DNA from 4 places in the Exiguobacterium sp. s6 genome. Region 1 is predicted to be linked to each of the others. Evidence: predicted binding sites of a transcription regulator. Region 1 holds the regulator's gene; each other region holds the start of a gene.
The links. Region 1 encodes Rex, which represses fermentation and respiration genes when NADH is low (regulators of the CRP and FNR family bind a similar motif). Its sites were predicted from a motif close to TTGTGAAATATTTCACAA; they were not measured.

Region 2: a site for Rex is predicted at 5,851-5,868, ahead of KNP75_RS13160 (cytochrome c oxidase subunit 2A). Genes of this name have one in related genera too.
Region 3: a site for Rex is predicted at 3,742-3,759, ahead of KNP75_RS05225 (L-lactate dehydrogenase). Genes of this name have one in related genera too.
Region 4: a site for Rex is predicted at 4,334-4,351, ahead of KNP75_RS07700 (formate/nitrite transporter family protein). Genes of this name have one in related genera too.

Annotation. Positions count from the first base shown of each region.
Region 1 is NZ_JACSLN010000004.1:7,224-14,643, reverse strand. Features, by position in the region: gene KNP75_RS13890 (hypothetical protein) at 1-2,508, opposite strand, end outside; gene tatC (twin-arginine translocase subunit TatC) at 2,649-3,437, opposite strand; gene KNP75_RS13880 (twin-arginine translocase TatA/TatE family subunit) at 3,441-3,659, opposite strand; gene KNP75_RS13875 (redox-sensing transcriptional repressor Rex) at 3,659-4,315, opposite strand; gene KNP75_RS13870 (ABC-F family ATP-binding cassette domain-containing protein) at 4,465-6,366, shown strand; gene KNP75_RS13865 (hypothetical protein) at 6,363-6,770, shown strand; gene KNP75_RS13860 (hypothetical protein) at 6,821-7,387, opposite strand; gene tsaD (tRNA (adenosine(37)-N6)-threonylcarbamoyltransferase complex transferase subunit TsaD) at 7,403-7,420, opposite strand, start outside.
Region 2 is NZ_JACSLN010000003.1:77,565-84,984, forward strand. Features, by position in the region: gene KNP75_RS13125 (hypothetical protein) at 1-842, opposite strand, end outside; gene KNP75_RS13130 (hypothetical protein) at 852-1,658, opposite strand; gene KNP75_RS13135 (ABC transporter ATP-binding protein) at 1,655-2,335, opposite strand; gene KNP75_RS13140 (GntR family transcriptional regulator) at 2,313-2,705, opposite strand; gene KNP75_RS13145 (kinase) at 2,830-3,435, opposite strand; gene KNP75_RS13150 (b(o/a)3-type cytochrome-c oxidase subunit 1) at 3,491-5,176, opposite strand; gene KNP75_RS13155 (cytochrome c oxidase subunit II) at 5,177-5,647, opposite strand; gene KNP75_RS13160 (cytochrome c oxidase subunit 2A) at 5,670-5,789, opposite strand; gene KNP75_RS13165 (Crp/Fnr family transcriptional regulator) at 6,035-6,745, opposite strand; gene KNP75_RS13170 (aldehyde dehydrogenase) at 6,918-7,420, opposite strand, start outside.
Region 3 is NZ_JACSLN010000001.1:1,017,615-1,025,034, reverse strand. Features, by position in the region: gene KNP75_RS05245 (ROK family glucokinase) at 1-140, opposite strand, end outside; gene KNP75_RS05240 (YqgQ family protein) at 234-428, opposite strand; gene KNP75_RS05235 (M42 family metallopeptidase) at 425-1,447, opposite strand; gene KNP75_RS05230 (rhomboid family intramembrane serine protease) at 1,463-2,515, opposite strand; gene KNP75_RS05225 (L-lactate dehydrogenase) at 2,667-3,623, opposite strand; gene KNP75_RS05220 (DUF92 domain-containing protein) at 3,793-4,563, opposite strand; gene KNP75_RS05215 (5-formyltetrahydrofolate cyclo-ligase) at 4,542-5,096, opposite strand; gene rpmG (50S ribosomal protein L33) at 5,152-5,316, opposite strand; gene KNP75_RS05205 (1,4-alpha-glucan branching protein domain-containing protein) at 5,401-7,420, opposite strand, start outside.
Region 4 is NZ_JACSLN010000001.1:1,487,038-1,494,457, forward strand. Features, by position in the region: gene KNP75_RS07685 (fumarylacetoacetate hydrolase family protein) at 90-908, opposite strand; gene nrdG (anaerobic ribonucleoside-triphosphate reductase activating protein) at 963-1,418, opposite strand; gene KNP75_RS07695 (anaerobic ribonucleoside triphosphate reductase) at 1,396-3,240, opposite strand; gene KNP75_RS07700 (formate/nitrite transporter family protein) at 3,431-4,282, opposite strand; gene KNP75_RS07705 (50S ribosomal protein L25/general stress protein Ctc) at 4,484-5,143, opposite strand; gene mutL (DNA mismatch repair endonuclease MutL) at 5,307-7,109, opposite strand; gene mutS (DNA mismatch repair protein MutS) at 7,114-7,420, opposite strand, start outside.

The DNA of each region.
Region 1 (7,420 bases):
GACCGTCGACCCCCGCGTGAGCGTCAATGTGCCATACGCGACGTTCGATGTCGCCTTCAGTGTCTTCGATGCGCTCGATGGAATCGTCGGCGCGAGCGTCGGTGTCGGTCCAGTCGTCACCTTCACCGTCTGCGCATGTCGGAACGTCCCGCTTTGGCTCGTCAACGAGAGCGTCGCATTGACCGGTTGCCTCGTGAAGCGGAGCGTCACACGTCCGGTGCTGCTCGCCTTTGCAGTAGCCAATACTTTCGAACCGTTCTTCAACGTGACCGTGCTATTCGGGATCACGTACCCGACCCAGAGTGACTTCTCATCATTAATCGAGAGCGTCGACAGCGACGTTTTCGGCAACTGAATCGAGACGTCACGCGATTTCGAGCCGACCGATGCTTTGACGCGAACGCGATCCCCCGGTTTGGCGGGGACGGTGTAACGTGTCGTCGATAGGCGTTTGGCCGAGACGAGTTTGTCATTTACATAGAAGCGCACTGTCGCCGTGCTCGTCTTTTTGATTGAGAGTGTCGCTTGTGTCTTCGTCATCAACGTGTCCGTCACACTGAGCGTCGGAGTGAACGCACGGACCGTCTTTGTGAGTTCATACGTCGCATCGCCGCTCGAACGTGTGACGAGAATGACATCCCCTTCTTTTAATGGCGTCTCGAACGTGTACGGCATGACGCGTGTTGTCGCCACATGTGTACCGTTTCGATAGATGCGATAGGCCTGATCGGTACTCGATGTGATGTTGATGGATTTGTCATACATTAACGGTGTCCGAGTCCACGAAAAGACAGGCGGTTCCACTCTTGTCTCCACGGTTGTGAGCCGGAACGCCGAAGCGGGTGCCTCTTTTAATTTGAAGTAGACTTTTGTTCCGATGTCTACAGGCATCGTATTAAACTCTTTAATCGAAATGAGTCCGTCTTCATCTGCCTGCTCATTCGAAATTTCGTAGTATTTCCCACTGCGAATCAACACATCCACTGCGGCGTTCGGCGTCGTTTTCAATGTGACACCTGAAGTGACCGTTTTCGTCAGAACCGAGATACCATTTGATGAAGTATCGTCACTTTCTTTGACCGTCTGAAGTTCAATCGGATCGGCGTAAACACCTGACCCACTACCGATTTTCACAGTCACACGCGATCCAGGTGTGAACCACCGCGCCGGTTGCCACGTATAGCGCCCGGACTCATCCGATTGGATCGTCGCAGATTGATAGTTCAACAATGAATCCGATGAGTTCGATTGATACAAGTTTTTCGTCACACTGACAAACACCGGCGTGTTCGGTGTCGTCTTCCCGCTAATCGGACCTAAGACACCGGTTGGCGGGTCGAGTGTGAGTGGCACATAGTTCGATGCCCATAAGTCTAACCGGCGCTCAAAATCGTTCCACTTAAAAATCATGTCATACGACTCATTCGTCTGTAACGTCAGTTTCCCTTGCTCCCAAACGAACGGGTCGTCTTGATAGGCTAAACGTGCCGTCAGCTCAGTCGCTGGAATCGGTAAGGCCGTACCATCAACGAGCGTGGCCGTTCCGTTGACGTCATATGGACGACCTACCTCATAGCGATTCGTCGTTTTCGGCACATTGACATTCAATTGCCATGGCGCTTTCCATAAAGACTCCGGCGTGTACACTTCCGTCTTCTTCATACCAAACACGTACCACGGACCGTGTTGTCGAATGTCAGCGTCATCAATCGGTGCCTCTTTCCACTCATTCGTGCTGACGTTATAACTGACATAGAATGTCGTATACATTTCTCGCGTCATGAAGTAGTAGGTGCCGTCTTTCCACGTAAGATTACTTACGTTTGGCGCATCTTTCTCAATCCATCGTTTCGTCGCCAAATCGAAAATAAACATGTGCTCCGAGTCATCACTTTTGATCACGAACCATTGATTCGCTTCTTTCATGTGACGGGCCCACCGCACCTGTCCTGAATAGGAACTGATTGTCTCAAGCACTTCTCCTGTCACCGTCCGCTTCGTCACTTGACCGTCGGCGAATGCGAGGACGTTCCCGTCATCGAGCAGACTGTATACCGGATCGCTGCCTTTCGTGAGCGATCCGAGAATATCACCTGACATCGATGTGATAATATACTTTTCGTCATCAGCCCATAACATCATTCCTGTTGTTACATTCGTTGACACGAGTCGATTCTCACTTCCTGCTTCGATTGGGAATGTCGTCGCTTCATTCGTACGTATATCCCACATCACCCACTCCGGCCATCCTTTTAACATAAATCGGCCGTCTCCGATGGCATACATATTATAAGCAGCAGACACGCGAATCGGTAACGTATATTCCTCACCGGTCTCAATGTGAACAAGCGTCTCCGGATCTCCCGAACGCCACACATACCCACTATCTCCTACGACTTCTCCTGCCGGAATGATTTCCGGTTTGGCATAGTCTTCTGCTCGAACTTCGACTCCCGGTGCCACCATCATGACGAGCACCACGAGCATGCTCCATAACCACTTCTTCATCAGTCTCCTCATTTCTGTTTATGAATGTATAACTTTCAAAAATAATCCATTTTTTGATTTAACCCTCCTAATTTTAAGTTGTTTTTTCAAAATTGAATAGCCCTAAAATCAAAAAAACACCACGTCGCATGACATGGTGTTTACTTCTCATTCATTTGTTTCATCAAATCCATCTGTTCTTTCACCATCGCCTCTTTCTCACGTCGGAGCACGCCCCGGTACGTGATGCGTGAGATCGACAAGCTAATCTCATACAAGAAGAAGAGCGGCAGTGACACCATGAGGTGCGACGTCAAATCCGGCGGCGTAATGAAGGCCGCGACGACGAACAAGGCGAAGTAGGCGTACTTCCGAATCGATGACAGGAAGTACGGCGTCACGACACCGATGCGCGTCAAGAACATCGTCACGACCGGTAACTGGAATAACAGTCCGAATGGGATGGTCAGTTGCAGCAAGAACGTGAAGTAGTTCGACGCCCCGATGATTTGCGTCAGACCAAGGTCTTGCCCGAGGTCCGTCGAGATATCGAGGACGAGCGGGAACAACCAATAGTAGGCAAACGCCAAACCGACGAGGAACAAGATAAAGATGATCGGAATATAGGCGAGCGTCGCTTTCCGCTCGTTCGGATGCAGACCAGGTGCGACAAACGCCCACAGTTGATACAGTAGAAACGGACCAGCCGCGACGAGACCGATGACGAGCGCCAAGTTCAAGTAAATCATGAGCGGGTCCGCGACCCCAAAGGCGTTCAATTCAAGGCCTCGTTCGACGAGGTCGGCCTGGAGATAGGCGAGCACATATTTGACACTCGGCAAAGCAATCAAAAAGAAGGCAAAGACGACAAATGCCGACAGCATCAGTCGTCTCCGCAGCTCTGTCAAGTGGTCGGACAGTGCCCGTTCTTGATCAGGTTGATGGCTCATCGCTTACTGCTCTTTCTTCTCAATTTCTTTCTTGTCTTTCTCGTCATGCTCGTTCATCATGCCACTCGTGGCATTTTTGAACTCACGGAGCGTCTGTCCGGCGGCACGGCCGAACTCAGGCAATTTCTTCGGCCCGAAGATGATGAGCGCGATAATCGCGATGACAAACAGACTTGCTCCGCCTGGAATACCGACGACGAGTGACGATAATAGTAATTCCATTATTGATGGACCCCCTCAGCAGATGGATAGTGTTGCATAAAGTAAATGAGCGACTGGAGTTCGATCGACAAGTCGATATGATGGACGCGGACCGTATCCGGCACAGTAAGCCTGGCCGGTGTAAAGTTCAAGATGCCTTTGATGCCGAAGCGGACCAAGTCATCCGCGACAGGCTGTGCATAGGCAGACGGCACCGTCAAAATCGCGACGTCAATCTTGTTTTGCTTCATAATCTGTTCCATCTCATCGACGTGATGAATCGGGACACCGGACATCGTCGTGCCGACTTTTGTCTCGTCTGCGTCGAACCCGACGACGATATGTGTGTTATTGTTTTTAAGGAAGTTATAGTTGACGAAAGCTGTCCCGAGATGACCAACCCCGACCAAGGCGACGTTCGTAATCTCGTCCTGATTCAGTGTCTTACGGAAAAAGTCTAACAGATACTGTACGTTATAGCCATATCCCTTTTTACCGAGCGCACCGAAGTACGAGAAATCGCGACGGATCGTGGCCGAATCGACCTTGACCGCCTCACTCAGTTCAGCAGAAGAGACACGCTGTTTTCCTGATGAATGCAGGCTTTGGATAAACCGATAGTATAGTGGCAACCGTTTGGCTGTCGCTTGCGGAATCTTTGGTTCGTTTTGACTCAACGGAAAGAGCCTCCTTTTTACGACGCGTTTCAAACGAATCTAATTTCATACACCTTGATTGTAAACGAATTCACATAACCACTCAACGAATATACCTGAAAAGACTAAAAAATACAGTATACTAAATAGAGAGAAAGGGGTTTTTTCACTTGATCCTACTGCAAGTCAATAACTTATCGAAATCATTCGGCGTCGAGCCGATTTTAGAGAACGTCAAACTCGAAATCCAAGAAGGCGAACGCGTCGCCCTCGTCGGCCGGAACGGCGCCGGCAAGTCGACACTGCTCAAAGTCATCGCCGGGGAATACAACTATGACTCAGGCGATATCATGAAGCCAAAAGATGTGACGATCGGCTATCTGGCCCAAGATTCAGGACTTGAATCGAACGAGACGATTTGGAACGAGATGCTCACCGTCTTCACCGATTTAATTGAACAGGAAAAAACGCTGCGCCGCATGGAACAAGACATGGGATCTGAGCGCATCTTGAACGACCCGGCCGCCTATGAGCGCCTGTTGTCGTCTTACGATGAAGAACAGCATACGTTCAAAGACCGCGGCGGCTATCAATACGAGGCGACGATCCGCTCCGTCCTTCACGGGATGCGCTTCTATCCGGACGACTTCGAGCGCCGCATCGATACGCTCTCCGGTGGACAACGGACCCGCCTCGCCCTGGCGAAGATGCTGCTTCAAAGTCCAGACCTGCTCATCTTGGATGAGCCGACGAACCATTTGGACATCGAGACGCTCGGCTGGCTCGAGAAGTATTTGAGCGGTTATAAAGGCGCCGTCTTGATCGTCTCCCACGACCGCTACTTCCTCGACCGCGTCGTCTCGGTCGTCTATGAGCTTTCTCGCCACCGGAGCCGTCGTTTCGTCGGCAACTATACGAAGTATCTCGAGCAGAAGGCCGCGATCTATGAGCAAGAGAAGAAGCAGTTCGAATCCCAACAAGAAGAGATCGCCAAGATGCAGGACTTCATCCAGCGCAACATCGCCCGGGCGACGACGACGAAACGGGCCCAGAGCGTCCGCAAACGTCTCGAGAAAGTCGATCGGATGGAAGCGCCGGACGGTGACGAGCGCAGTGCCGTCCTCTCGTTCTCAATCAAACGCCAAAGCGGGAACGACGTGTTGAGCGGCAGCGACCTCGCCATCGGCTATGAGGAGCCGATCGCCCAGCATCTCCGCTTTCAGCTGCAACGCGGCGAATCGGTCGCCCTCGTCGGTCCGAACGGAGTCGGCAAATCGACGCTCTTGAAAGTGTTGACGAAACAACAGCCGACGCTCACCGGTGACATCCGCTACGGCACCGGCGTCGAGATCGGCTACTACGACCAGGAACAACAGAACTTGTCGGATGCCAACCGCGTCATCGACGAGATTTGGAACGACTGGCCGCTCATGCGCGAACAAGAAGTCCGCAGCCTGCTTGGTCAGTTCCTGTTCAGTGGTGACGACGTGATGAAGCGCGTCCATGAACTGTCGGGTGGAGAGCGGGCCCGCTTGACGCTCGCGAAACTGAAGCTCGAGCAGCCGAACTTGCTCATCTTGGATGAGCCGACGAACCACTTGGACCTCGACTCGAAGATGATTCTCGAGAACGCCCTCGTCGACTACCCGGGCACGATCTTGTTCGTCTCCCACGACCGTTACTTCATCGACCGGCTCGCGACGCGCGTCTTGGAGATCACGCCGAACGGCATCGACGAATACCTCGGTGATTACTCGTACTACGTCGAGAAGAAAGAAGAACTCGAAGAACTGGCCCGACTCGCTCGTGAAGAGACGAAACAAGTCATCGTCAAGAAACAGCGCGCCGACAAGGAACAGCAACGCGAGGAGCGCCGGATGAAACAACGGATCGAGGAGATCGAGCTCACGATTGAGCAACACGAGGCCCGGCTCGAGGAAATCGAGCAGCTGTTGTGTGAACCGGACGTCTTCAACGACTTCGCTCGGGCACAGGAACTGTCGACCGAGTCCGATGCGACGAAAGAATCGATCACGGCGCTGTATGCAGAATGGGAGGAGCTCCATTCATGATGCGATTCCGTGCGATGCGAATCGAGTGGATGCACGCCTTCCTGACTGGTCTCGCCTACATCGTGCCGACCGGGACGGAGTACGTATCCGAACTGATTCGTGGGGAACCGACCGTCGTCCCGTCGTTCCTGTTTTATTTCCTGCCGGTCGTCATCGGCTTCATCATCCAGACGTGGAGCGGGATTGTCATCAGCTTGTTGAGCGGTCTGCTCATGAGCACGCTCTTTATCCGCCTCGTCGTCTGGCCGGTCGATGTGACCGTGCACAGCTTTTACACGCCCGGCTCGGTATGGGGCCACTTCTATCAGTCGACGCTCCTCATGTGGGTGCTCGCCTTGATCGTCTATGTCGTGAGCCGAGTGAATATGTGGTATAAACAAAAGAAACATCATCCAGAAGTATAAAAACAGGGAAGCCGCACTCCATTGTGGAGGTCAGCTTCCCTGTTTTACGTTTAGAAATAACGCAACGGTTGGAAACCGCGCGTGTGGAAGTCGAGCTTGATGCCGTCTTCCGTGATAAAAAACACGTACTCGTTCGTATCGACGTCACGGACGAACACTTTGTAGAATGTGAGCGCCTCTTCGTCGTTCGTCACATATTTTGCCTCATGCGTCGAGATGACTTGGGCGAACAATTGCTCTTCGTCAAACTCGTTGACGATGTCCTCGAACTTCGCCGCCTCTTCTTCAGTCGCTTCTCGTCCCGGTGCGATTTGATAATACGCATCGCTCGCTTTCGGCTGAACGCCGAGGTTGCGGTCGACGACGATGACGCTTTCGATGTCTTGGTCGTCTAGGCTCTTATAGCCGTACAACGTCTCGACGAGCGTGTTCTCACCCGTGACCCGGCCGATGCCTTCGAGCGATTCCGCTCCCGTGAGCGACCGGACGCGTGTCGCTTCCGGAACGATTTCTTCTTGATAGGCGATATTATAAGCGCGGATGATTTCCCGTACTTGCAAAAACGTCGCGACGACGAGCAGTACGACGAGACCTCCAATGATTATGCGTTTCATCATCTGTATATTTTCCCCCTAGACTGTCATGCTCTC
Region 2 (7,420 bases), on a different contig from region 1:
TCCTCGTACACCGTCGCGTTCCACATGTCACCGTCTGGCATCAATTCAACGACTTGCTTCGTTTCCGCATCATACGCATAAATCCCAATCTTTTCTTGCTCACTTAAATAAGTTTCTCCATTTTCCGTGATGGATGTTTGCTCGGTCATGCCAACCGGGATGAACCGATTATCCGCGTCAATCGTCGCCATGTGCGGTCGAAAAGCCCACGATGTTCCAGTCACGGTCGAAATGGATTCATCTTGTAACGCCACGCTCTCGATCACGATTTGTTTGGCAGCCTCATCGAACCTAGCAATTTTCGTCTCTGGATTCTCTCCATAACCATCTCGGTAAATGACATGCACGTTTCCGTCATGAACAAAGAGGCCGGCCCAAGGACTGTCCATCAATTCAGAAGCGCCATCAACTTCATTCCCAAAGACTTGTTTGGTGACTTCTTGTCCATTCATTCGAAACACCGCAATCTCTTTGTTCCCGTTCTGGCCGACGCCAATATAGCCGTCAGCTGTTCGAATCGATTGCATAAAACTTAAGCCAGACAATTCTCGATAAAAACCACGAACTGACGAATCTACCTCGCTCCGATAATTTAACGCCTCTTCGATATAGTTCACATTGCTCGTCACACGACTACGATCGGTCGTCAATTGGAATCGTTCCGTCGTACCTTCTTCTTCCGTTCCGTAAAATAGACCAACCGTTTGTGACTTCCACACACTAGGATTCGTTTTGACATCTAACTCCCATTCCGCTTTCGTGTCCCGCATATCGAAAGCGAACGTCCCGAGACCGATGACGACGACCGCACCGAGTGCGACCACATTCCACATTCGTTTCATACGCTCACCTCACACACTTAATTTCTTCATTAGGTAACGACGACTAATCCACACCGCTGCCATCATCCATGCCATCAGACCGAGACCAATCACAAGCATCATCTCATCCATAAACAAGCGGTTCTCCAGGAAGAAAAGTGCCGTCATAGGAACGACAATCAACGTTCCAAGCATCAGCATCGCAATGATCGACGACCACATTGTCCGTTGCCATAGACTTCGTTCAATCAACACGAATGTGAAGACGAATAAAATGATGATCACAATCAGCACTTGATGGATGATAAAGTTGACGATTGAAGCAGGATACATGATTGAGAGCGCCCCATCGTAGCCGATGGCCTGTTCGAAGGAGCCACGCATCGGAATCATTTGCGAGTCAAACCAACTCGAAAACGCTATGTACTGGAGTTTGAGCGCAATCCACTGGACGGAGAACAATCCAAGGATCATCAACATCATCGTCGTTAGCTTCGCACCGAAGACGAGCATCCGCTGTTGCGGCATGAGCAGCAGGCGCATCATGAACGTGCCGCGACCTTGGAAATCCCGATACCAAATCCAAAAACTGAAAAATATCGTCGCCGTCACCGCTACCCCGATCGACAAAATAAACGCCATGCCTCCGAGATAATTGGCGAACGTCAAGATATAATCCGGTGTCCCGGTGCGACGGATTTCTTCATACATATTCGTCTCGCTCCATAAAAAGAATCCGAGCCAACCGAACTGAACGACGACGAGCAGTGTGATCAAGATGAGATACGGTTTCGTCATCCGTTCGACTTCCCATCCGATTAGTTTCAATAAGTTCATGCCCCAAACTCCTCTCTCATGACATCGACGATCGACTTTCCGTGAATGAAGCGGACGTCTTCAACGTCGAACTCACGGACGATTCGACCGTTGTTCAACATGACGGCCTTATCGACCAAATATTCGATGTCTTCAATCTCATGCGTCGTGATCAAGACGCCGCGGTCTTCCATGATGTCACTCGAGAACAACTCGACGATTTGTTCTTTCGAGAATACGTCGATGCCCGAGAACGGTTCATCGAGCAATAAATAGTCCGGGTCTTGGGCGATGCCGAGCGCCAAATTCACTTTCGCGAGCGTCCCTTTTGAGAGTTCATTCAACTTGTCCTCTGGGAACAGCTTGAACTCATCGACAAGACGGGCAAACAATTTCGGGTCGAACTTTGGATAAAAGTCGCGCATGAACGCCTCGCACTGTTCAATCGTGAAATGGATGGGGAACGTCGAATGATCCGGTACGAACGCGACACGATTCAAGTCGAGCGGTTTGCCGTCGACGAGCACCGTGCCCCGGTCGAATGGCGTCAGCCCCATGATCCCTTTGAGAATGGTCGACTTCCCGGTCCCATTCAAGCCGATTAGGCACGTGATTTCTCCTTTTTGGGCCGTGAACGACACGTCTTCGATAACTTGTTTTCTCCGGTAACGTTTTTTAACTCCCAATACTTCGATCATCGAGATTCCCCTCCCCGTATTGCCGTTTGATTTTATCGACGAGCTCATCCATCGTGACGTCGAGTTCTTGAATCGATTCGACGAAGACGGCGACCGCCTCATCGACGAGTTCGGTACGGATCCGTTTCAATACGTGTTCATCCGTCGTCACGCGACTTGGGCGATTCCGTTCGGTCGTAATCAATTGTTGTTCCTCCATTTCTTTGAACGCCTTTTGGACGGTGTTCGGGTTAATTTTCAGTTCGCTCGCGAGCTCGCGCCGCGACGGCATCTCTTCGCCCGCCTGCAGTTCGCCAAGTGCCATTTTCTTTTTGAAGTAGTCGACGACTTGGATGTAGACCGGGGCTCTCGTGTTGAATTGTATGATCATGTGGTCACCTCTCTAAGTGTATGATGCGACTAATACACTACCTGACTGTATTATCACCATAGTACACTAACGGAGTCAACAGTTTTTTCCAAAACAAAAACGCATCCTCCTATAAGTGGATGCGTCAACTGGATTGAACGATGTGATTGGCCTTGGCTTTCGGGTTGACCATCTTCAAATAATGCACTTCTCCGGGCCAGTACCGGCGCTCGTACTTGGCAATCCGCTCCGACAAATCGCCGATATACGTATCACGATTCAAGACCCGTTCATACCGGACCTCCCGCGGACAGTCGAGATAGACGACGTAGTCAAAATAAGGGCGCCACTCGTCCCGCAATAAAAAAATCCCTTCGATCAAGACAAGTGCGTTCGGAGCAATCTCGATCGTTCGCATGACGATTTCGTCCCGGTCGCGCGCATAGTACGGTAACGTCAGCGTTGTCTCCCCTTGCCGCAACGGTTCGAACAACGTCTGGACAAGTAAGTCGACGTCCCATTGGAGCGCATAATATTCCATCGCTTCCGATTGTCCCGTCCCGTAACGCCGATGCCGCTCGACGATAAAATCATCGATATGTAGCATCATTTCCTTCGGTGAGGTCCCGCGCAGTTGATCAACAAGCGTCGTCTTCCCAGCTCCGCTCAATCCGTCGATGGCGACGATGAACGGCCGGCCTTGCGGATGCTTGGCGTGTTCTCGACGAATGGTTTCCCGTAAAGTGTCCATCCCCTCATCTCCTTCCCACAAAAAAAGTCAGCCCCGCTAAAGGGCTGACTTCAGTTTACCAGAGCACCCAGCCTTTCGCTCCCGGTGGCGCACTCTCAATCAAGTGCCAAATCGGGACCGTATAAGCGAACGCGATCAAGACGAACGTGACGGTGATCCATAGTTTCCAGTTTTCAAAGAAACGAGGCGTCTCCATCGCTGCCTCTTCCGTCTCAGCAAGCGGGAATTCTTCCTCCCCTTTCGGCGCGAGGAACGACAAGTTGAACATTGAGTAAACGAAGATGAGGACCGAGATCAAGAGGATCGTCCCGCCAATCGCCATGGCGATGTGGTATGGAATCCATTCGCGCGTAAGCGCATCCGAGAAGTACGTTGCCGGTCCGGTCCGACGCGGGTTACCTTGGAGTCCTGAGATGTGCATTGCGTAAGACATGATTGACATCCCAAACGCCCACGTTCCCGTTTGAATCAATCCGAGTCGGTTCATCTTTTTCGTGAGTGTACGACCGCGCAATACCGGTACGAGCCAATATGCCGTTCCGAAGAACGTCAAGGCGACGGCCGTCCCGACTGTGATATGGAAGTGACCTGTGACCCAAAGTGTGTTGTGGACCATCGCGTTCAATTGGTGCGATGCGTTGATGATCCCGCCGGCTCCGGCTGGAATGAAGAACAACATGCCGACGAACGGCGCGAGGAAACGGACATCCCCATATGGCATTTTCTTGACCCAACCGAATAACCCGCGGGCACCGAGTGCGCGACCACGCAGCTCGAACGTCGCAAACAGCGAGAACGCCGTCATAAACGACGGGATGACGACGAGGAACGTCAAGATGACTTGAACGAACTTCCAGAACGGCTCAATCCCCGGCTCTGTCAACTGGTGGTGGAAACCGACCGGGAACGAGAACAAGAGGAACAACAGGAACGCCATCCGGGCGAGCGCATCCGAGAAGATTTTCCCCCCGATGACTTTCGGCACGACCGTATACCAGACGATATAGGCTGGCATGAGCCAGAAATAGACGAGGGGGTGACCGAAGTACCAGAACAACGTCCGTGATAACTCAATCCCGACCGTATCTTTCCATCCGAGCGAAAGCGGTAGCAGCTGGAACAGAATCGTTCCGGCAACACCGAGCGTTGCGATGACCCACAATAGCATCGTCATGACACTCATATACGCCGGAAGCGGCGGGTGAATACCTGGGTTCTCCCGTTTGTAGTCCGCATACATCCGGAACATGGCGAACGCAGACAACCATGTGCCGACGACGAACAAGACGAGGCCGATATAGAAGATCGGGTCGGCCATGAGCGGCGCGTAAAACGTATACAACACGGTCGCTTTATTGGCGAGCACCATGATCGTGACGAGCACGGCACCGGCGATGATCATCCAAAATCCGAGCCACGCGACCCGGGTCGGGAACGACTCAAAACGTCCGAACGACTTAGCGAGGAGCGCGTAAAGAAGACCGATGATGAACATTGTCGTGAAGACGAGACCGAGCATGATGCCGTGCGCGGTCAAGAGTTGATAATAACCGAACACTTCCGGGATGACGCCCGTTCGGATGAGCGTCTGCATGAGTCCTGCCAAACCGCCGATCAGGACGGCGAGGACCGAAATGACGACATGGGCATAGGCGAGGCGCGCTTCTTTAACACCGATACTTGGTACCGGTACGCCGCGTTCCATTTCCCACTGTTTTAATTTTGAGGCTACGTCATTCATTTAGTCCACCACCTTAATTTTTGTCGACATCATGTGATGTCCGGTTCCACAGTATTCGTTACATAGAATCAAGAATTCGCCTGCTTCTTCGAACGTATACGTGAGCGAGTTGATGTGGCCTGGCACGACCATCATATTGACCGGTGTCCCTGTCAATTGGAACCCGTGGACGACGTCCGGTGACGTGACGAGAAACGTGACTTTCGCCCCTTTTGGGATTTCCACATTGCCCGGTGTGAATGTGAACGCTTGGGCGACCATGACGAGCTCATACTCGTTGTCACCGATTTTATGAAGCCCTGGTTTGTCGAACGGTGCAGTTTGATGCACTTTTGCCGGGTCGATCAAATCGGCGTCCGAAGCCGGCTGATTCCCTGCCGCAAACGCAGAGATACCGAGCACTGTCAAAAAGACGCCTAATAGAATAATGCCGAATACTAACCAATACTTCTCAAGTTTATGAATATGCATCGTGCTTCCCTCCTCTTGCTCGTTATCGTGTCACAAATAAGTAAAAGACCGACGACCACATGGCAATGATGACGCCAGCGACAATCATGACCGATGTGAACGTGCCTTTTAAGTTCGGTTCTTGTCCATCGTTTTTCTCCACGTGAAGGACCCCTTTCCCTTTGATTTCCACTTTCATTGTATGAAAAGGGGCACTGATTAATATGTGACATTTGTCACTTCAAAAGTGACAATCACATCAAATTTGCGTAGTTTCCACACATAAAGTTCACATTTTAAAAAAAGGCATACAAAAAAGGCGATTGCTCCGACATCAGTCGGTCCAATCACCTGTTCATGTTCTCATGTTGTGACGCCGCACGTTTTTCAACGCTTATGAACGGCAAGTCAAAGCCGACAAATACCGGCGGGACAGCCTTCGCAGTAACATAGCTCTTTTAGGAAATCGATGTCATGCAACACCATCGATGTCGGAGTCGTCGTTAACACGCCTTCTTTCCGCCACTGGTTCATCATTCGATTGACCGTTTCGCGAGGTGCACCGATCAATTGTCCGAGTTCGCCGTCAGACGGATGTCTCGGAACTGTGACCCCCTCTGTCTCCTCTACGCCGTGCATTGCCGCCATGCGAAGCAACGTCGAGGCGAGCGCCCCTGGCTTCCCATACAGCAACAAGTCACGCAACTTCATCTCGGACTGTTTGCGCATCATCGAAGTCCAACGCAACACCTCCGTAGCCAGCTGCGCGTCTTGACGCACGAGCTCGTCCATTTCTTGTTTTGAAATCCAGCCGATGACACTGTCCTCGGTCGTCTCGATACTGTAGGAGCTCGGGAATACATCGTCGATGTCGAACTCTCCAAAGAAGTCGTCAGCGCCGTATATGAACATGATAAGCGAACTCCCTTTTTTCGTCAGTTTCGTGAATTTGACGGTACCGCTCTTCAAATAAAAGAACTTACTGCATTTTTCTCCTTCCCAACAAACGATACTCGCTTTTGAATATTCTTGAAACGTCATCATCTCGAATAAGAGCTGTTTCGTCTCTTCTGAGAAGACGAAGCTGTTCGGTTGGGTCGTCCCACATTTCATAGTCATGTTGTCTGCTCCCTCCACTGGTCTCATGCCTAATCTGGCCTCGTGCGTGATATATGGTTTTATTATACAGGAGGGCAATGGGCATTTTCATAAAAGTATGTGACATTTCAAACAATCTTCTTATTTTTTCGTTCACAAAAAAAGACTGCAGGCTCTCTGCAGTCTAATCCAATCATCGGTAGACGAGTCGAATCAACTTCTCGGCTCCTTTGAAGTTCGGATAACGAACCGGTAAATCAAATTTCGTCGTATTGCGTAAAATCGATTTGGCATGGCTGAACGTCTCAAAGCTGTAGCGACCATGATACGAGCCCATTCCGCTCTCACCGACGCCACCGAACGGCAGGTTCGGGTTCGTCAAATGCATAAGGACATCATTGACACAACCTCCGCCAAACGTGAGATGCTTCATCACCTTCTGCTCCACCTCTTTCGTCTCAGTGAACAAATAGAGCGCGAGCGGGTGTGGGCGCGCTGCGACGAAATCAATCACTTCGTCGAGTTGACGATACGTGAGTACCGGTAGAATCGGCCCAAAAATCTCATCCTTCATAACGTTTGCGTCTTCTTCGATGTCCGTCAATACAGTCGGAGCGATCTTCAATTGATCTCGGTCGGTCTGACCTCCGAAAAATACGTCGCCTTCCGTCAAATATCCGATCAAGCGGTCGAAAT
Region 3 (7,420 bases), on a different contig from region 1:
GCGATATCAGTCGGAATATGTACCCCGTTTTCTCGAATGTCCGTCGTGATCTCCCATTTGTCAGAAATGATCCCGTTCATATCTAAGACGGCCATTTTCACCGTCGTCCCACCAATGTCGATTCCTAATAACCACTTCATCTGTTCCACTCCTCATCTCGATTAAATCGCTTTCATCTTATAGTTTACACTATTAAACCCCTAGTGCAAACCTTTGCACTAGGGGTTTTTCTGTCAATCTATTGAATTTTTCAATTCATGCGTCAAAATGATCTTGGCCGTGTCATACTCTCGTTGTTCAATCATCCCGCCGGCATGCAACTCGTCGAGTTCCATCATCATGAGGCCAATCTCGGCATCGCGTTCGCCGATATAAATGATCGTCCCGAATGATTTCAAGAATTGTTGGACATCATAAAAATTTCTCATCGTCCGTCTCCCATCGTCGTGAGCACATAACGATAGAGCAGTTCCCGTGTCGCTTCGAGCGATTTTGTATGCGTCCGCTCATAGCTATGGCTCGACTCGATGCCTGGTCCGAGGAGTGCATGGCGTACATCGTAGCCGGCACTGATTGCTGCCGAGGCATCGGATCCATAATACGGATAAATATCGACTTTATGGGCGATACCGTGTTCCCGGCACAACGCGGTGAACTGACGGCGTAATCCAAGATCGTACGGACCTGATGAATCTTTCGCGCAGATTGAAACCGTATATTCGTCCGAGTGCTGGCCGTCCCCGAGCGCTCCCATATCGACGGCGATATATTCGGTCACCGCTTCCGGGATCCCGGCGTTGCCCCCGAACCCGACCTCTTCATAGTTGGAGATCAAGTAATGGACCGGATGTGGCAAGTCGGCGCCGACGAGGTCTTTTGCCAAGTCGAGCAAAATGGCGACGGACGCCTTGTCGTCGAGGTGTCGAGATTTGATATAGCCCGCGTTCGTCTGGCGAAAGCGTGGATCGAACGAGACAAAGTCCCCGACCTCGATGCCTAGGGCACGCACGTCTTCAGCCGAATGAACGTCAGCGTCCAGTCGTACCTCGATATTTGATGCCGTCCGTTCGGCACTGTTCGTGTCTTTATACACATGGACGCTTGATTGATGGATAAGAATCGTTCCTTCGACAGGTTCACCCGCCTCCGCATGGACCAAACAGTTCTCCCCTTCAATGGCGGTCCAGGCGTAGCCGCCGACTTGTGTCAACCGTAGACGGCCACTCGGCAAAATCTCTTTCACCATCGCCCCGAGCGTGTCGACGTGAGCCGTCAACAGGCGCGCCCGATCCGATTTCCCGTCAAACGTCGCAAGGAGCGCTCCTTTATTCAAGCGTTTCGTGGCGACGCCGAGATTCGTGAGTTCTTGCTCCACGAAGCCGATCGCCTCATCCGTCATGCCGGACGGACTCGGAATTTCAACCAGTTGCTTCAACGTATTAATCATATCCTTACTCCTTTGTCATCGATTATAGCCGAACCAGAATAACGCTCCAGATGCCACGAGTACGATCACCGCAAACAACAGGCGGCGCTTCTTCGTATGCTCATCCGGCAAGCCGACCACTCCCGCCATCAGAAAGCCCCCGACCAGCCCCCCCGCATGTGCGGAATGGTCCAAACTAGCGCCAAGGACGAAAGCGAGTCCTACGTTTAATCCTAACATAATAAACAGCGGCGGACCGAGCGTCTTCATAAATAAGGAACGGTCTCGAAGGCCAAAATAGAGGAGTGCCCCGACGAGCCCGAACAGCGCCCCCGATGCCCCGGCCGATATGGCTTCGCTGAACGCGTAAGAGGCGACTGTGGCGATGACGCCGGCTAACAAATAAATGGTGACGAAGCGTGACGAACCGTACATCCTTTCAACGAGCGGACCGAGCGACCAAAGCGCGAACATATTGATTGCGAAATGGAACCAGCCGATATGAAGAAACATCGGTGTGACCAGGCGCCACCATTCCCCTTCGTCGATGAGCGGATTCACTTTCGCCCCGAAGCGGATGAGCGTATTCGGGTCGAGCGTCGACCCGATCGATTCGGCGAACCACATGACAAGAAACGTCACGAACATGAGTCCATAGACGAATTGTGGTTTCCCGAAGGAGAACCGTTGCTTTAGTTCGTTCTTCCGTTGTTGATCGAGCGCGACGGCCCGTGGTCGGTACGACTCTTCTGTTTGCCCACACGGTCTCATGCCGAGCTTCACTTTCGCCGCAATCGGGAACGTGAGGGACGATAGGCGCTCCTCATCGACAAGCGGATCGCCGTAAATGTGGACGTGTAACTTCTCACGACCGATGCGGGCCAATCGAAACGAGTTCATGACCGCCTCGACGTCCATGCCGACATGGTTCGCCCAGGCTTTGTCCGTCCGTATGTAGAGGTGATAGACGTCCCCCGCTTTCGTGTCGAACAATAAAAGTGCCCGCGACGGCTCTAAGATGCCCTCGATGCGCCCTCCCGATTCGACCGCACGATATACGTCTTCCCAAAAACAAGCTGGCTCTGACATCGATGGTCACCTCCTTCTATACTTTTATTTTAAAGGAAATTATAGCTGGCGACAAAAGAGAGCCTCTATGCAACGTGTCGAGAAGAGCGGATGACAAAAAAACCGTAGCGGCGTTAGCCGGCTACGGTGATGAGCGAAGGATTGCTCGGTTTTATAAGACAGGTTGCATCGTTTTCAAGAGCACTTCTGCCGAATGATGCATCTTTTGTTTTTCTTCTTCTGATAACTCGATTTCCACGACTTGACGGACACCTTGACGGTTGATGATCGCTGGTACCCCGATGTGGATGTCGTTCAAACCGTACTCACCGTCCAAGTGCGCGCCGACCGTCAATAACGTGTTCTCGTTGCGAAGCACGGCTTTGACAAGACGAAGGAGACCAAGACCGATGGCGTAGTACGTCGCCCCTTTACGTTCGATGATATGGTAGGCTGCGTCACGAACGTTGACGTAGATATCTTCGAGGTCTTCCCATGTGTACTCGTCATTCTCTTCAAGCAACTGTTCGACCGATTTTCCGTAAATACGGGCGTTGCTCCATGCCGCGAACTCTGTGTCGCCATGCTCGCCCATAATGTAAGCGTGGCAGTTACGTGGATCGACGTTGAAGTAATCACCGAGCATGTAGCGAAGACGTGACGTATCGAGTACCGTTCCTGAACCGAACACCCGATGCTTCGGTAATCCTGAATATTTCCAAGCCAAGTGGGTCATGATGTCGACCGGGTTTGAGGCGATGATGATGATGCCATCAAAACCAGATGCCATGATGTCCCCAATCATCGACTTCATGATTTTGGCGTTCTTTTCGACGAGGTCGAGACGTGTTTCACCTGGTTTTTGCGGTGCGCCGGCAGTGATGACGACGATATCTGCTGCACCACAGTCTGTGTAGTCTCCTGCCCAGACGCGCATCGGTGAAGAGGCGAACGAGACACCGTGATTCAAGTCCATTGCTTCCCCTTCAGCTTTCGATTTGTTGATATCGATGATCACAAGTTCCTCACAGAGACTAGCTGTCGTCAATTGGTAAGCAAAGCTGGCACCGACCGCTCCGGCCCCGACGAGCGCGACGCGTGTTACTTTAGCATGATTTAATGTTTCCATATTGATTCTCCACCCTTCGAACAATCTGTTTCATGTTTTTGTTTTGTCTGTTACATAAAGATTGTAACATCATTCACAAACACTCACTACAAGGGAAACCGTTTTCAGTTTGGCAATATTGTGACAATATTCACATTCATTTGAAACATCTTCACTGACTGTACTACCCTCATCGCAGCAAGAGGAAACTAATCGCCGCCGCCGAGGCGATCGCCAAAAAGTTGACGGCGTCATTGCCGAGAAAGCGCCAGCCTGAAACGTAAGTCGTCGGCTCGTGATGATGGACTTTCTTCTCGGTCAGCTTACCGCATACACGACAACGAAACTTGCGTTGAACCGTCGCCCCAAGGAGAGTGTCGACAACGCTTCCGGTCAACCCGAGAGCAATCAACAAGCCGGCGAACCGTAAGCTGATATCGATAAATGGCAACGAAGCGACGATAATGACCGTTGCCCCCGCGACCGACATGAACGTCCCGAACGGAGACACCCCGCCACTCGTTCCCGGTTCCACTTCGCGGAACGTCAAAATGGAGCGCGGTTTTTGTTTGGCGAGCACCCCGAACTCAGAGCCCCAAGTGTCGCTCGTCGCCGCCGCAATCGAAGCGATGTACGCGAATAACCAGGCATCGTTCGGTGTAAGCAACATACCGAGCGCCGTCGCCATCCCGATACCACCGTTGGCGAGCACTTGAACGAAGTCACGAGGTCCCGATTTTTCAACGATTTCATCGACAGGCTCTTTGTCGCGGGAACGGTATTTCGAGGCGAGCGATGACGTCGAAAAGAAGACACCGAGCAAATAGAGCCCGAACCAACCAAATCCGTACCCAATGACTGTACCCGTCACGACCGTCAAGACAGCCCCAGAACGGGTCAGTGAGCGCAGACGATAGCCGGCGAAGGCTACCAGACAAGTTACGAGAAAGATGGCGAGCATAGAATCGTTTCCCTTTCCGTCACGATAAATTCGACAGGAATGTCGTGTGGCTCGACCGGGATTTCATCGAGCAGTTGGACGTCATAGGCCAACGAGATGGTGACACCTTCATACGTCGCTAAAAAACGGTCGTAATACCCCCCACCCCAGCCGATCCGATACCCGGATCGGTCAAAGACACGTCCCGGCACGATACAGACGTCAATCGTCCGCGTCGTCGCGACCGTCGTCGGCTCTAAAATACCCATGACGCCCGGCTCAAGGTCTTCGAATGAATGAATTTCATGGAACGTAAGTCCCTGTTTTGTAACTTTCGGCACGAACACCGATTTTCCTGCCTGCCAAGCTAAGCGAATGAGTGGCAACGTATCAATCTCTAAATCGAGGGCGAGCGTGACGGCCACCGTATCCGCCTCTCGCCACGCCTTCAGTTCGGTCAATGTATGTATGATGACGCGGTCCCGGTCCGGTCGGTCGTCGAGTTCACGGATTTGACGATGTACATTTTGCCGGAGTAGTTTCTTTTCAATCACTTCAATTCCCCCTTGTTCAAAAAAAAGGCCGCCACATGAGTGACGGCCAGTCTCATTATTTCACTTCGCGGTAAAGCGTGTGACGACGGAGACGTGGGTTGTATTTGCGCAATTCGAGGCGCTCTGGGTTGTTACGTTTGTTTTTCTTCGTGATGTACGTGCGATCGCCTGTTTCTGTGCAAGCTAGTGTGATTTTAACGCGCATTTCTTTCACTCCCATCTTACTGATGTTGTATCAAGTGCTTTTGCTTTACAGTCTAAGCATACTCAATTATCCTACCAAGTTTTATTTGAAAAAGCAAGGTTATTTCGTGTTCTTTTTCAAACGTTTCTGCCCGTATGGCGAAGCATCGAGCGGCAGGCAGGTTTTTACGTTATCGCCAATCGGATAGCGCATTCCGACTTCCTCGGTCGACAGTTGTTCGCAAATAAAGACCGTATCGGCTTCAGCGAGGATGCTGCTCTCGATTCGATGGATTGCGTCGAACAGTCCGCCGTGTCCATGCGGATTGCGAGTCGTTTCAAATGACAACATAGTTGAGTATAACGGAACTTGTAGTGCTTTCGCAAGTGAACGTGCCGCTGTAATCGTCATCCAATCGAATTGATGGATCGCTTTGAAGGTGACTTTCGAGACAAGCTCATGTGCAAGTTTGACGTAGGCCACGTTTTGAGCCGCAACTTGGTTCATCACATGCTCCAAGAACGGGCTCGTCAGGCGAACGCGGTACACGTGAACACGGTTGTGGCGTTCATATTCCGGCAACCCTTCTTTGAACGGTGTCAAGACGTACACTGTCTCCCCGTCCGCTGCTCGTGCCTCGACCTCGTCGATGACGCGACGACCGAGGTCCCCGACGACGTTGCCTGTATATTCAGGCGTCAAGACGAGGATCGCCTCGTCCTCTTGGCCACGCTCCGTAGTCACATAATAGTCGTGTGGCGACAAGAACGTGTCGATGTCGATGTCCACATCGTCAAGGAACGGATACGCGCGATAATGTTCAGCGAGCAACTCGTCCGATAGCTTGTCTTGATAAAGTGCCGTCTCGAGTTCGGCGAACAATCGCGTATGCTCGCGGAACCGTTCTGCCGCATATTGGGCCGTGGTCTGCCCGTCGAGGATAAACGCCCAGTCACTCGACACAGCGAGTACGTAATGGCGAATGAGTTGGATCAGTGTCCGGTCGACGAGTGGCGACTTGTGACGATAGTCGGCCACGTCTTTGACGAGTTGCGTCTCCATCATGTGTAAGTGACGTAGCATCCATTCGTTGCGTTCGTTGATCCAGACGTCGCCGTACCCTTTACGTCCCCACGTGTTCATCGATACGTGGACCGTCTCGAGGTCTTGGAAGTGACGCTCGAGGAACAAGGCTGGCGTGATTGTCTCGATGCCAAACTCTTCGAGCCGTTCGGCGACTTTCCCGAGGAACTCGGGTCCTTCAAACCACCAGTGTCCGAACAGCTCAGCATCGAACGGTGCCGTCACGAGGAACGGCGGGAACATCTGTCCACCGTGGGCCTCGAGATGCCCTTCGAGCGTCTGTGCGAAATCGAGGGCGTGGTTGTCGATTTGATGTTCGGCCCAGGCGCGGACATAATAGTCTTTCTCATCCGAGTCGCCCGTGATGCGGTGCATCTTCAAGCCCGTATCGAAGCGAATTCCTTCCGGATGCATGAACTTTTCAATATACTCCCAGTCGCGATCGTAGGCGAGGTCACGATAAAACTCGCGATAGTCCGGATGGCCCGGATACCCGATCATCGAGCTCCAGATTTTTCCGGAGATGATTTGGTCACGCGGGAACAAGGCGACGCCATGTGGCGAGTAGACCGGAGCGCCAATGCCTTTCTCCGGCGTCGGATCAGCTTCGAGCAAGGCGTGCTCATCGACGAACGTATAGCGAATCCCTTCTTCATAAAGGATACGGTCGACACCTGGCGTGTAGGCGCATTCCGGTAACCAAATGCCGGTCGGACGGAACCCGTAATGACGTTCGAAACAGTTCAGTCCCGTCCGGATTTCAGCGCGAGCCGCCTGCTCAGTGAACAAGTGCGGGTTGAAGCCGTGCGTCGCCGTACACGTGACCATATCGATGAACCCTTGCTCACGATATGTACGGAACGCATGGTTCAAGTTTTTCTCCCAATGCAGGAACGTTGTTTTCAAATCGTTGTAGCGCCCGCGATAAAAATGGAGCGTCTCAACTTCCTGTTCGCTCCGTCCTTCGGCGAGCTCGATCTCAATCAATTCGAGCATCTCATCCAAGTGTTCCACGTAGCGGTCCTGAACGAGCGGGTCAGCGAGCATCTCGACGACT
Region 4 (7,420 bases), on a different contig from region 1:
TGTTCTACCCTTAGTATAAGAGGCATAGTCATCGTTTTGCGGAAATGAAGCATCGATTACAAGATTCTTCACAATTTGCGTCAATTGGGTCAGACGATGACGTTACGGAGCGTCCCGAGTCCCGTGATACTCACTTCGACCGTGTCTCCTGATTGGAGATAGACGGGCGGCTTCATGCCGTGGCCGACCCCGGCCGGTGTGCCGGTCGCGATGATGTCTCCTGCTTCAAGTGTCATGCCCTTTGACAAAGTCCGAATTAACTCTTCGATCGGGCGAATCATATCCGCCGTCGACCCATCTTGACGTGTCTCGCCATTGACAACCGTTTGAATCGTCAGTGGGAACGAGAGCTCATCCGGTGTGACGATATACGGCCCCATCGGACAGAACGTATCGAACGATTTGCCGCGGAAAAACTGGACGTGTTGTTTTTGCACATCCCTGGCCGTGATGTCGTTCAGAATCGTGTAACCAAAAATATGGGCATCGACGTCGTCAATATCCCGCCCTGATTTCCCGATGATGACGGCGAGTTCGCCTTCATAGTCGAGCTGGTCGGTCAATTCGGGGTGACGTTCGACGACAGCCTCTGGGCCGACGACCGAGGTCGGCGCTTTCGTGAAGATGACGAGCTTACCGGCCCCCGCCGTATCCATCTCTTTCACATGCTCTTCGTAATTTTTCCCGATACAGATGACATTTTTGAGCGGACGATACGGTGCGACGAACGTGACGTCTTGAAGCGCCAGCCTTGGCGCGACATCTAGATCGACATCCGGTTCAAACTCACGCGCGATGACTTCTAACAACGAAGTCGTATGTAATTGGTCACTGACGTCATAGACGAACTCTCCTGCCACGACACCGACCCTTTGCTCTCCTTCAACTTGAAAACTACACCATTTCATCAAAATTCCCCCTTTTTTGCTAGTATACAAAAAATCGGGACGCGACGGCCCCGATTACGCTTTGTTTAAGAAAATAATCCGCTGGTTGCTCGATCCCCGAAACCGGAGCGACCGGTCCATGAGCGGCTGTTCGAAACGCCCATCGACGAGCACATCGGCACGGTCGAGCACGCTTGTGACGAATTCGTCGTGCATGGCTTGCAACTGTTCGAGCGTATAGCCCGTATACACCCAAACGTTTTTCTGAAGGGCCTTACATCCGTCGACGAGCCGTGCCAATTCTTCCGGTTGCAGAAATGGTTCCCCGCCTGAAATCGTCACCCCGTCCCAGCCTGATTGTTCGATTTGAGCGAGTAAGTCCGCGACCGAGACGTCTTGTCCTCCACGTGGATTCCAAGATTCTGGATTATGACACCCAGGGCAACGGTGCGGGCAGCCCGCCGTAAAGATGACCGTGCGAATGCCTGGACCGTCGACGACCGATTCTTCAAGTACGGATAGGACGCGCATGATGCTTCACCCTCGCTCGTTCTTCTTCTCGTTTTGCCGAATTCCACCGGTCCATCGTCCCGACCAAGTAGCCGGTAATGCGACGGATCCGTTCAATTCGTTCATGTTCGCCACATGTCGGGCACGCTTCGTCGATGATCCCTTCAAGGCCGCAGTTGCCACAACGGTCGACCGGATGGTTGATCGACCCGTAGCCAACGTTCTCGGTCCGCATGAGCCGGACGATCGCTTCGACCGCTTCCGCATTATGGGCGAGCGATCCGTCGACTTCGACATACGTGATATGACCCGCATCACAAAGCGCGTGGTAAGGCGCTTCGAGACGGACTTTGTCGCGAATCGAGACCGATTGATACACGGGCACATGAAACGAGTTCGTATAAAAGGCGCGGTCGGTCACACCTTCGATCATCCCAAACGATTGCTGATCTCTCGTCACAAATTTACCCGACAATCCTTCGGCCGGGGTCGCCAAGAGAGAAAAGTTCAAATCGTATCGTTCCGATGCCTGCTTCATTCGATCACGTAAATGAGTGACGATATCGAGCCCAAGCCGTTCCGCCTCTCGTGACTCGGCATGCGTGCCACCTGTGAGAACACGAAGCGCTTCGGCGAGACCGATAAATCCGACCGAGAGCGTCCCTTGCTTCAGTACCTCGCGAAGATCGTCTTCTGGACCGAGTCTCTCTCCACCCCGCCAGACGTGTTGGGCATAGAGGAACCGAAATTCGTCGGCGTGCCGCTTCGCTTGATAGTCGAATCGTTCGAGCAATTGATCGATGGCGACGTCGACGTAAGCGTCGAGCGTCTCATAAAAAGTATGGATATCCGAAGAGACGAGTGCCATTTTGACCAAGTTCAACGTCGAAAATGATAAGTTGCCTCGTCCAATCGACGTCTCGGCACCATGCCGATTCCCCATCACCCGTGTCCGACAACCCATGTAGGCGACTTCCGAGCCGTGCGTCCCGTCGTAGTATTGAAGGTTGAACGGAGCATCGACGAACGAGAAGTTCGGGAATAATCGCTTGCCCGTCACACGACACGCGAGACGGAACAAGTCGACGTTTGGATCGTCCTCATGGAAGTTGACCCCTTCTTTCACTTTGAAGATTTGAATCGGGAAAATCGGCGTCTCCCCGTTACCGAGCCCTCGCTCGGTCGCGCGCAGCAACTCTCGAATGAATACTCGTCCCCACCGGCTCGTGTCGGTGCCGTAATTGATGGAAACGAACGGTACTTGTCCGCCACCACGTGAGTGCATCGAGTTGGCGTTGTGGATGAACGCCTCACACGCTTGATACGTCGCCGCGATTGTTTCAGACTCGGCAGTTTCAAAGAGTTGCTCGGTCGTCCATTCGACTGGTAACTTTTTGAGCCGCTCGAGCTGACGTTCATACGTCTTTTCGACATACGGTGCGAGGTCGACATCAAACATCGGGAAAGCTTGACCGCCATGCTGCATGTTTTGGTTCGCTTGAAGAATAATCGAAGCGAGCGCCATCGCCGAGCGGATATCCTGGGGCGGTCGAATCGTCCCGTGCCCGGTATGAAATCCGTTCGTGAGTAGCTCACCGAGTGGGATTTGACAACACGTCGTCGATCCTGTCACATAGTAGTCGGCGTCATGGATATACAAAAAATTATCCTCGACGGCTTGACGTGACCGTTCTGATAATAGATATGTCGTCGACAATTGTTTTGATACTTCTGAGGATAATCGTGCCAATTTTCCAAGTGGTGATTTCCCGTCGACGTTGGCGTTCTCTTGTACGAGGTCCTGATCTGGGAGAACACAGACATCTTCATAAAGCTGGAGCATATTCACTCCGCATCACCTCACTATATATTGATTACAAGCGAGTTAATTACTCGCTTAAGTTCCATATATAGATTATGTCATGTTTTGCTATTGAGATGTGAAGTCGAAATTGTGATCAATGCTTGTGATAAAAACGCAAAAACAGTCGAGCCACTGACGTGGACTCGACTGCTCGTTGTCGTGAGCTACCTTATACTTCTTTGGCAGGTTTCACAATTTTCAATTCGACTTCTTCCGTTGCTTCCGATTCTTGGGCTTCACGCAAGCCTTTCGCGTTTAACCACGTATAGATCGCACCCATGAACAACGCGCCACCGATGATATTCCCGAACGTGGCTGGGATCAAGTTGTGGATCGCGCCGGCAAAGCTGATCGCCTCAGGATGCGGGACGACGAGCGTGAGGGCGAACAAGACGAAGTTGGCGATGACGTGATCAAATCCTGAGGCGAAGAAAACGGCGACGAGGAAGATCATCGAGAAGATTTGGGCGAACTCGTTTTTCATTTGCTTCGGCAAGAAGATGGCAAGACAGACCATCCAGTTGCAGAAGATCGCGCGGAAGAAAATTTCGACCGTCGTGTGGTGCATCTTGCTCTCGACGACCGAGAACAGCCAGTTGTTCATCCCAAGTTCTTGGATGACACCGGTCGGGGCGAGCAGCAAGGCGAACAAAACGCCACCGAGCGCATTCCCGACAAAGCAGAGCAACCAGACGAGCATCGTGTCGCTGAGCGTCGTGTACCCCCGCATCGTCGAGGTTGTGAAGTACATCGTATTCCCGGTGAACAGTTCGGCTCCGCCATAGATGATCATGACGAGGGCGATCCCGAATGAGAATCCTCCGATGAGCGTTGTGAACGGAGAATCGATCAAATACATTCCGTTGACGACTTTCAGTGTGAAAATTGAAGCGAATCCGATAAAGATCCCCGCGAGCATTGCTCGTAAAAAGTACTCCATTGGCCGATAATGAATCATTTGCGAAGATGCCTGTGCTTTCTTCCGCAACGATTCGAGTGCATGGATTTCCATTGATGCCATGTCACAAACCCTTCTTTCTGTTTGAATGAAACCATTATAATAAGAACGAACATGTGAAATCATTAACAATATAAGCCCGAAACGAATAAATTGCAATCGCCCCTTCCACATGTTGACACATTTTTCACATCGTAATCGTTTACATTTGTCGGATTTGTGACTAGAAAAAAACGACCCTTCGCAAAGGGCCGTTCGAAATGATTATTCTTTGTTTTCAGAAGCCTCTTCCGACTCTTCCGTTGAAGTTTCTGACGCCTCTTCAGTCGCTTCAACTTCGCCTTCTGTCGCTGTATCAGCTTCAAGGTCTTCGACCGCCACCGGTTCATTCACCGATGCGATTTGAAGATCACCCTCAGATACGATTTCGTAATCTTTGTTCTCTGGAATATCAGCGACAGTGAGCGAGTCACCGATGCCGAGTTCAGAAACATCAAGCTCGATACGCTCCGGAATGTTGGCTGGTGTTGCCGAGACCGTTACTTTATAGAGCGTCTGTGCCAAGTAGCCGCCTTCTTTGACGCCTTTCGCGTCGCCGACGAGTGTGACGTCCGCTTCGACTTCTGTCGCTTCGTCCATCTTCACTGCCATAAATTCGACGTGCTTGTATTCGTTCGTGAATGGGTCGACTTCTGTCCCGTGAACGAGTGTGTTCACTTTCTTACCATCGATATTGAGTTCGATCAAAGCGTTGTCGCCGTGTTCACGAAGAATCTTACGAAGTGCCATCTCTTCGAATGCGACCGGTGTGCTTTCAACTTTGTAGCCGTAAACGACACCTAACACTTTTCCTTCTTTACGCAAGTTAGCGCGGACCGAACGTGGTCGTAATTCTCGTTTCGTTACTTTAAGCGTGTCTGCCATAATCTTTTCCCCCTACTGGTTTATCGATCATGTCTACATCTTGAGGGTGAGGCAGTGAAAAAGCCACCTCTCAACCTCGATGCGTTGAGTGACATGTGTATATTGTTCCCATAGCCACCTATCCATAAACGTAACAGGAGGTTAAAAAAAGATTACAGGCGTGTCACATAACGCGTTTAAATAGCTTCTCGAGCTCGTACGTGCTCCACTTCACTAAAATCGGACGTCCGTGCGGACACGTGTACGGAGACGTCGTCTGATTCAAATCGTGAAGCAATTGCCGCATCATCTCGTGGTTCAACGGATGGTTCGCTTTAATCGACCGTTTGCACGCCATCAAAATCGACGCATCTTCCCGATATTTAGCGATGTCAATGGAGCGATCCCGAATCGCCATCTCTATCAAATCACGGACCGTTCCTTCTAAATCATGTTGCGGGTACCACGTCGGAATCTCTCTAACGAGGAACGTATTGCCGCCGAACGGCTCCAATTCGAGACCTGCTTCTTTTAAAAGCGAAGTGACTTCTTCAATCGCGAGCGCCTCTTCTTGCGTGAACTCGAGCGTGAGCGGAAGCAGCAACAACTGGTATTCCTTGTCAGGATTCCCGAGTTGCTCGTAAAACAACTCATATTTGATTCGTTCCTGGGCCGCGTGTTGGTCGATGACGTACATCCCGTCCTCGGCACCACAGACGATATAACTCGCATGCAATTGACCGATGACGTCGAGCGGCGGCAACCGCTCTCCTTTCGTCTCGATTGTTTCCGATTCGACCGTCGACGCTATCGGCTCAGGCGCTTCATTGACGAGCGGGGTCGGCGACCAACGACTCGGTGACGTGACAGGCTCACGTGGAATTGGATAGTTCCACGTCGGCGCTTCTTCCGTGACCGGCGCCCGTTCAACCGTGAAATCAAGTCGCTCTTGTTCGGTCCGAATGACCGGTCGCTCTTTCGGTTTGACCGACGGGATTAAACGCTGTTCCCGGAGTGTCAGTTGGACCGTCTCGCGAATCAACTGACAGAGCTCTTTCTCTTTTGAAAGCCGAACTTCTCGTTTCGTCGGGTGAACGTTGACATCGATCAGCATCGGGTCCATGTTCACTTCGAGGACAGCGATCGGATAACGACCAATCGGTAGCAGCGTGTGGTAGCCTTCGAGCACACTTTGGGTCAACGCAAAGTTCTTGATGCTCCGACCGTTCAAGATGAGCGTCACGTACTGCTTGTTCGAACGCGTCACTTCCGGACGGACGAGATGGGCGCTCAAACTATAGTCGTTCGTCTTACTCGACGCCGTGACAATTTGGGCCGCGACTTGACGCCCGTAAATGGCGAGCATGACTTGTTTGATGTCTCCGTTCCCGCTCGTCCTGAGCAGCTCCTTGTCTTCATGGAACGCCGTGAGGCGCACTTCCGGGTGGGACAAGGCGATCCGGTTCAACGTGTCGGTGATGCTCGCCAGTTCCGTCGCGGACGTTTTCAAATACTTCAATCGGGCTGGTGTATTATAGAACAATTGACTGACGGCTATCTCCGTCCCGACGTTCGCCGCGGCCGGTGTTTGCGCCGTGACAACGCCGCCTTGAAGCGTCATCTCGAACCCGTCTTCCTCGGCCCGGCGTGACTTCAGCGTCACATGGCTGACCGAAGCAATCGAGGCGAGCGCCTCCCCACGAAAGCCGAGCGTGCGAATCCGGAACAAGTCGTGCTCGTCCCGAATCTTACTCGTCGCATGACGTAAAAAGGCGCGCGGGGCGTCCTCTTCATAAAACCCGTGCCCGTTATCGCGGACTTTAATGAGACGGATGCCCGCTTCCTCCAAATCGACTTCGATTTTGGTGGCGCCGGCGTCAATCGCGTTCTCGACGAGCTCTTTCACGACCGAGGCCGGCCGCTCGACGACTTCGCCAGCCGCGATTCGGTTGGCCAGTTGTTCCGGTAACTCCTGTATGATTCCCATCGACTCACCCCTTCTTCGCGGATTGTTGGAGCGCATAGAGCGCTTGCATCGCCTCGATCGGGTTCATCGCCAACAAATCGAGTTCGAGCAATTGTCGTTTAATCTCGTCTTCCGCCTCAAAGAGCGATAGTTGGGCCACGGGTTCTGCCGTTCCCGGATGTTCAACAGCTGCCAGTTCCGGTTTCGAGTCCGTCTCAAGTTGAGACAAGATGGTCCGCGCCCGTTCAATCAAATCACGGGGCAATTCAGCGAGCTCAGCGACATGAATCCCGTACGACTTATCGGCCCGCCCCGGATGTACTTCATGTAGA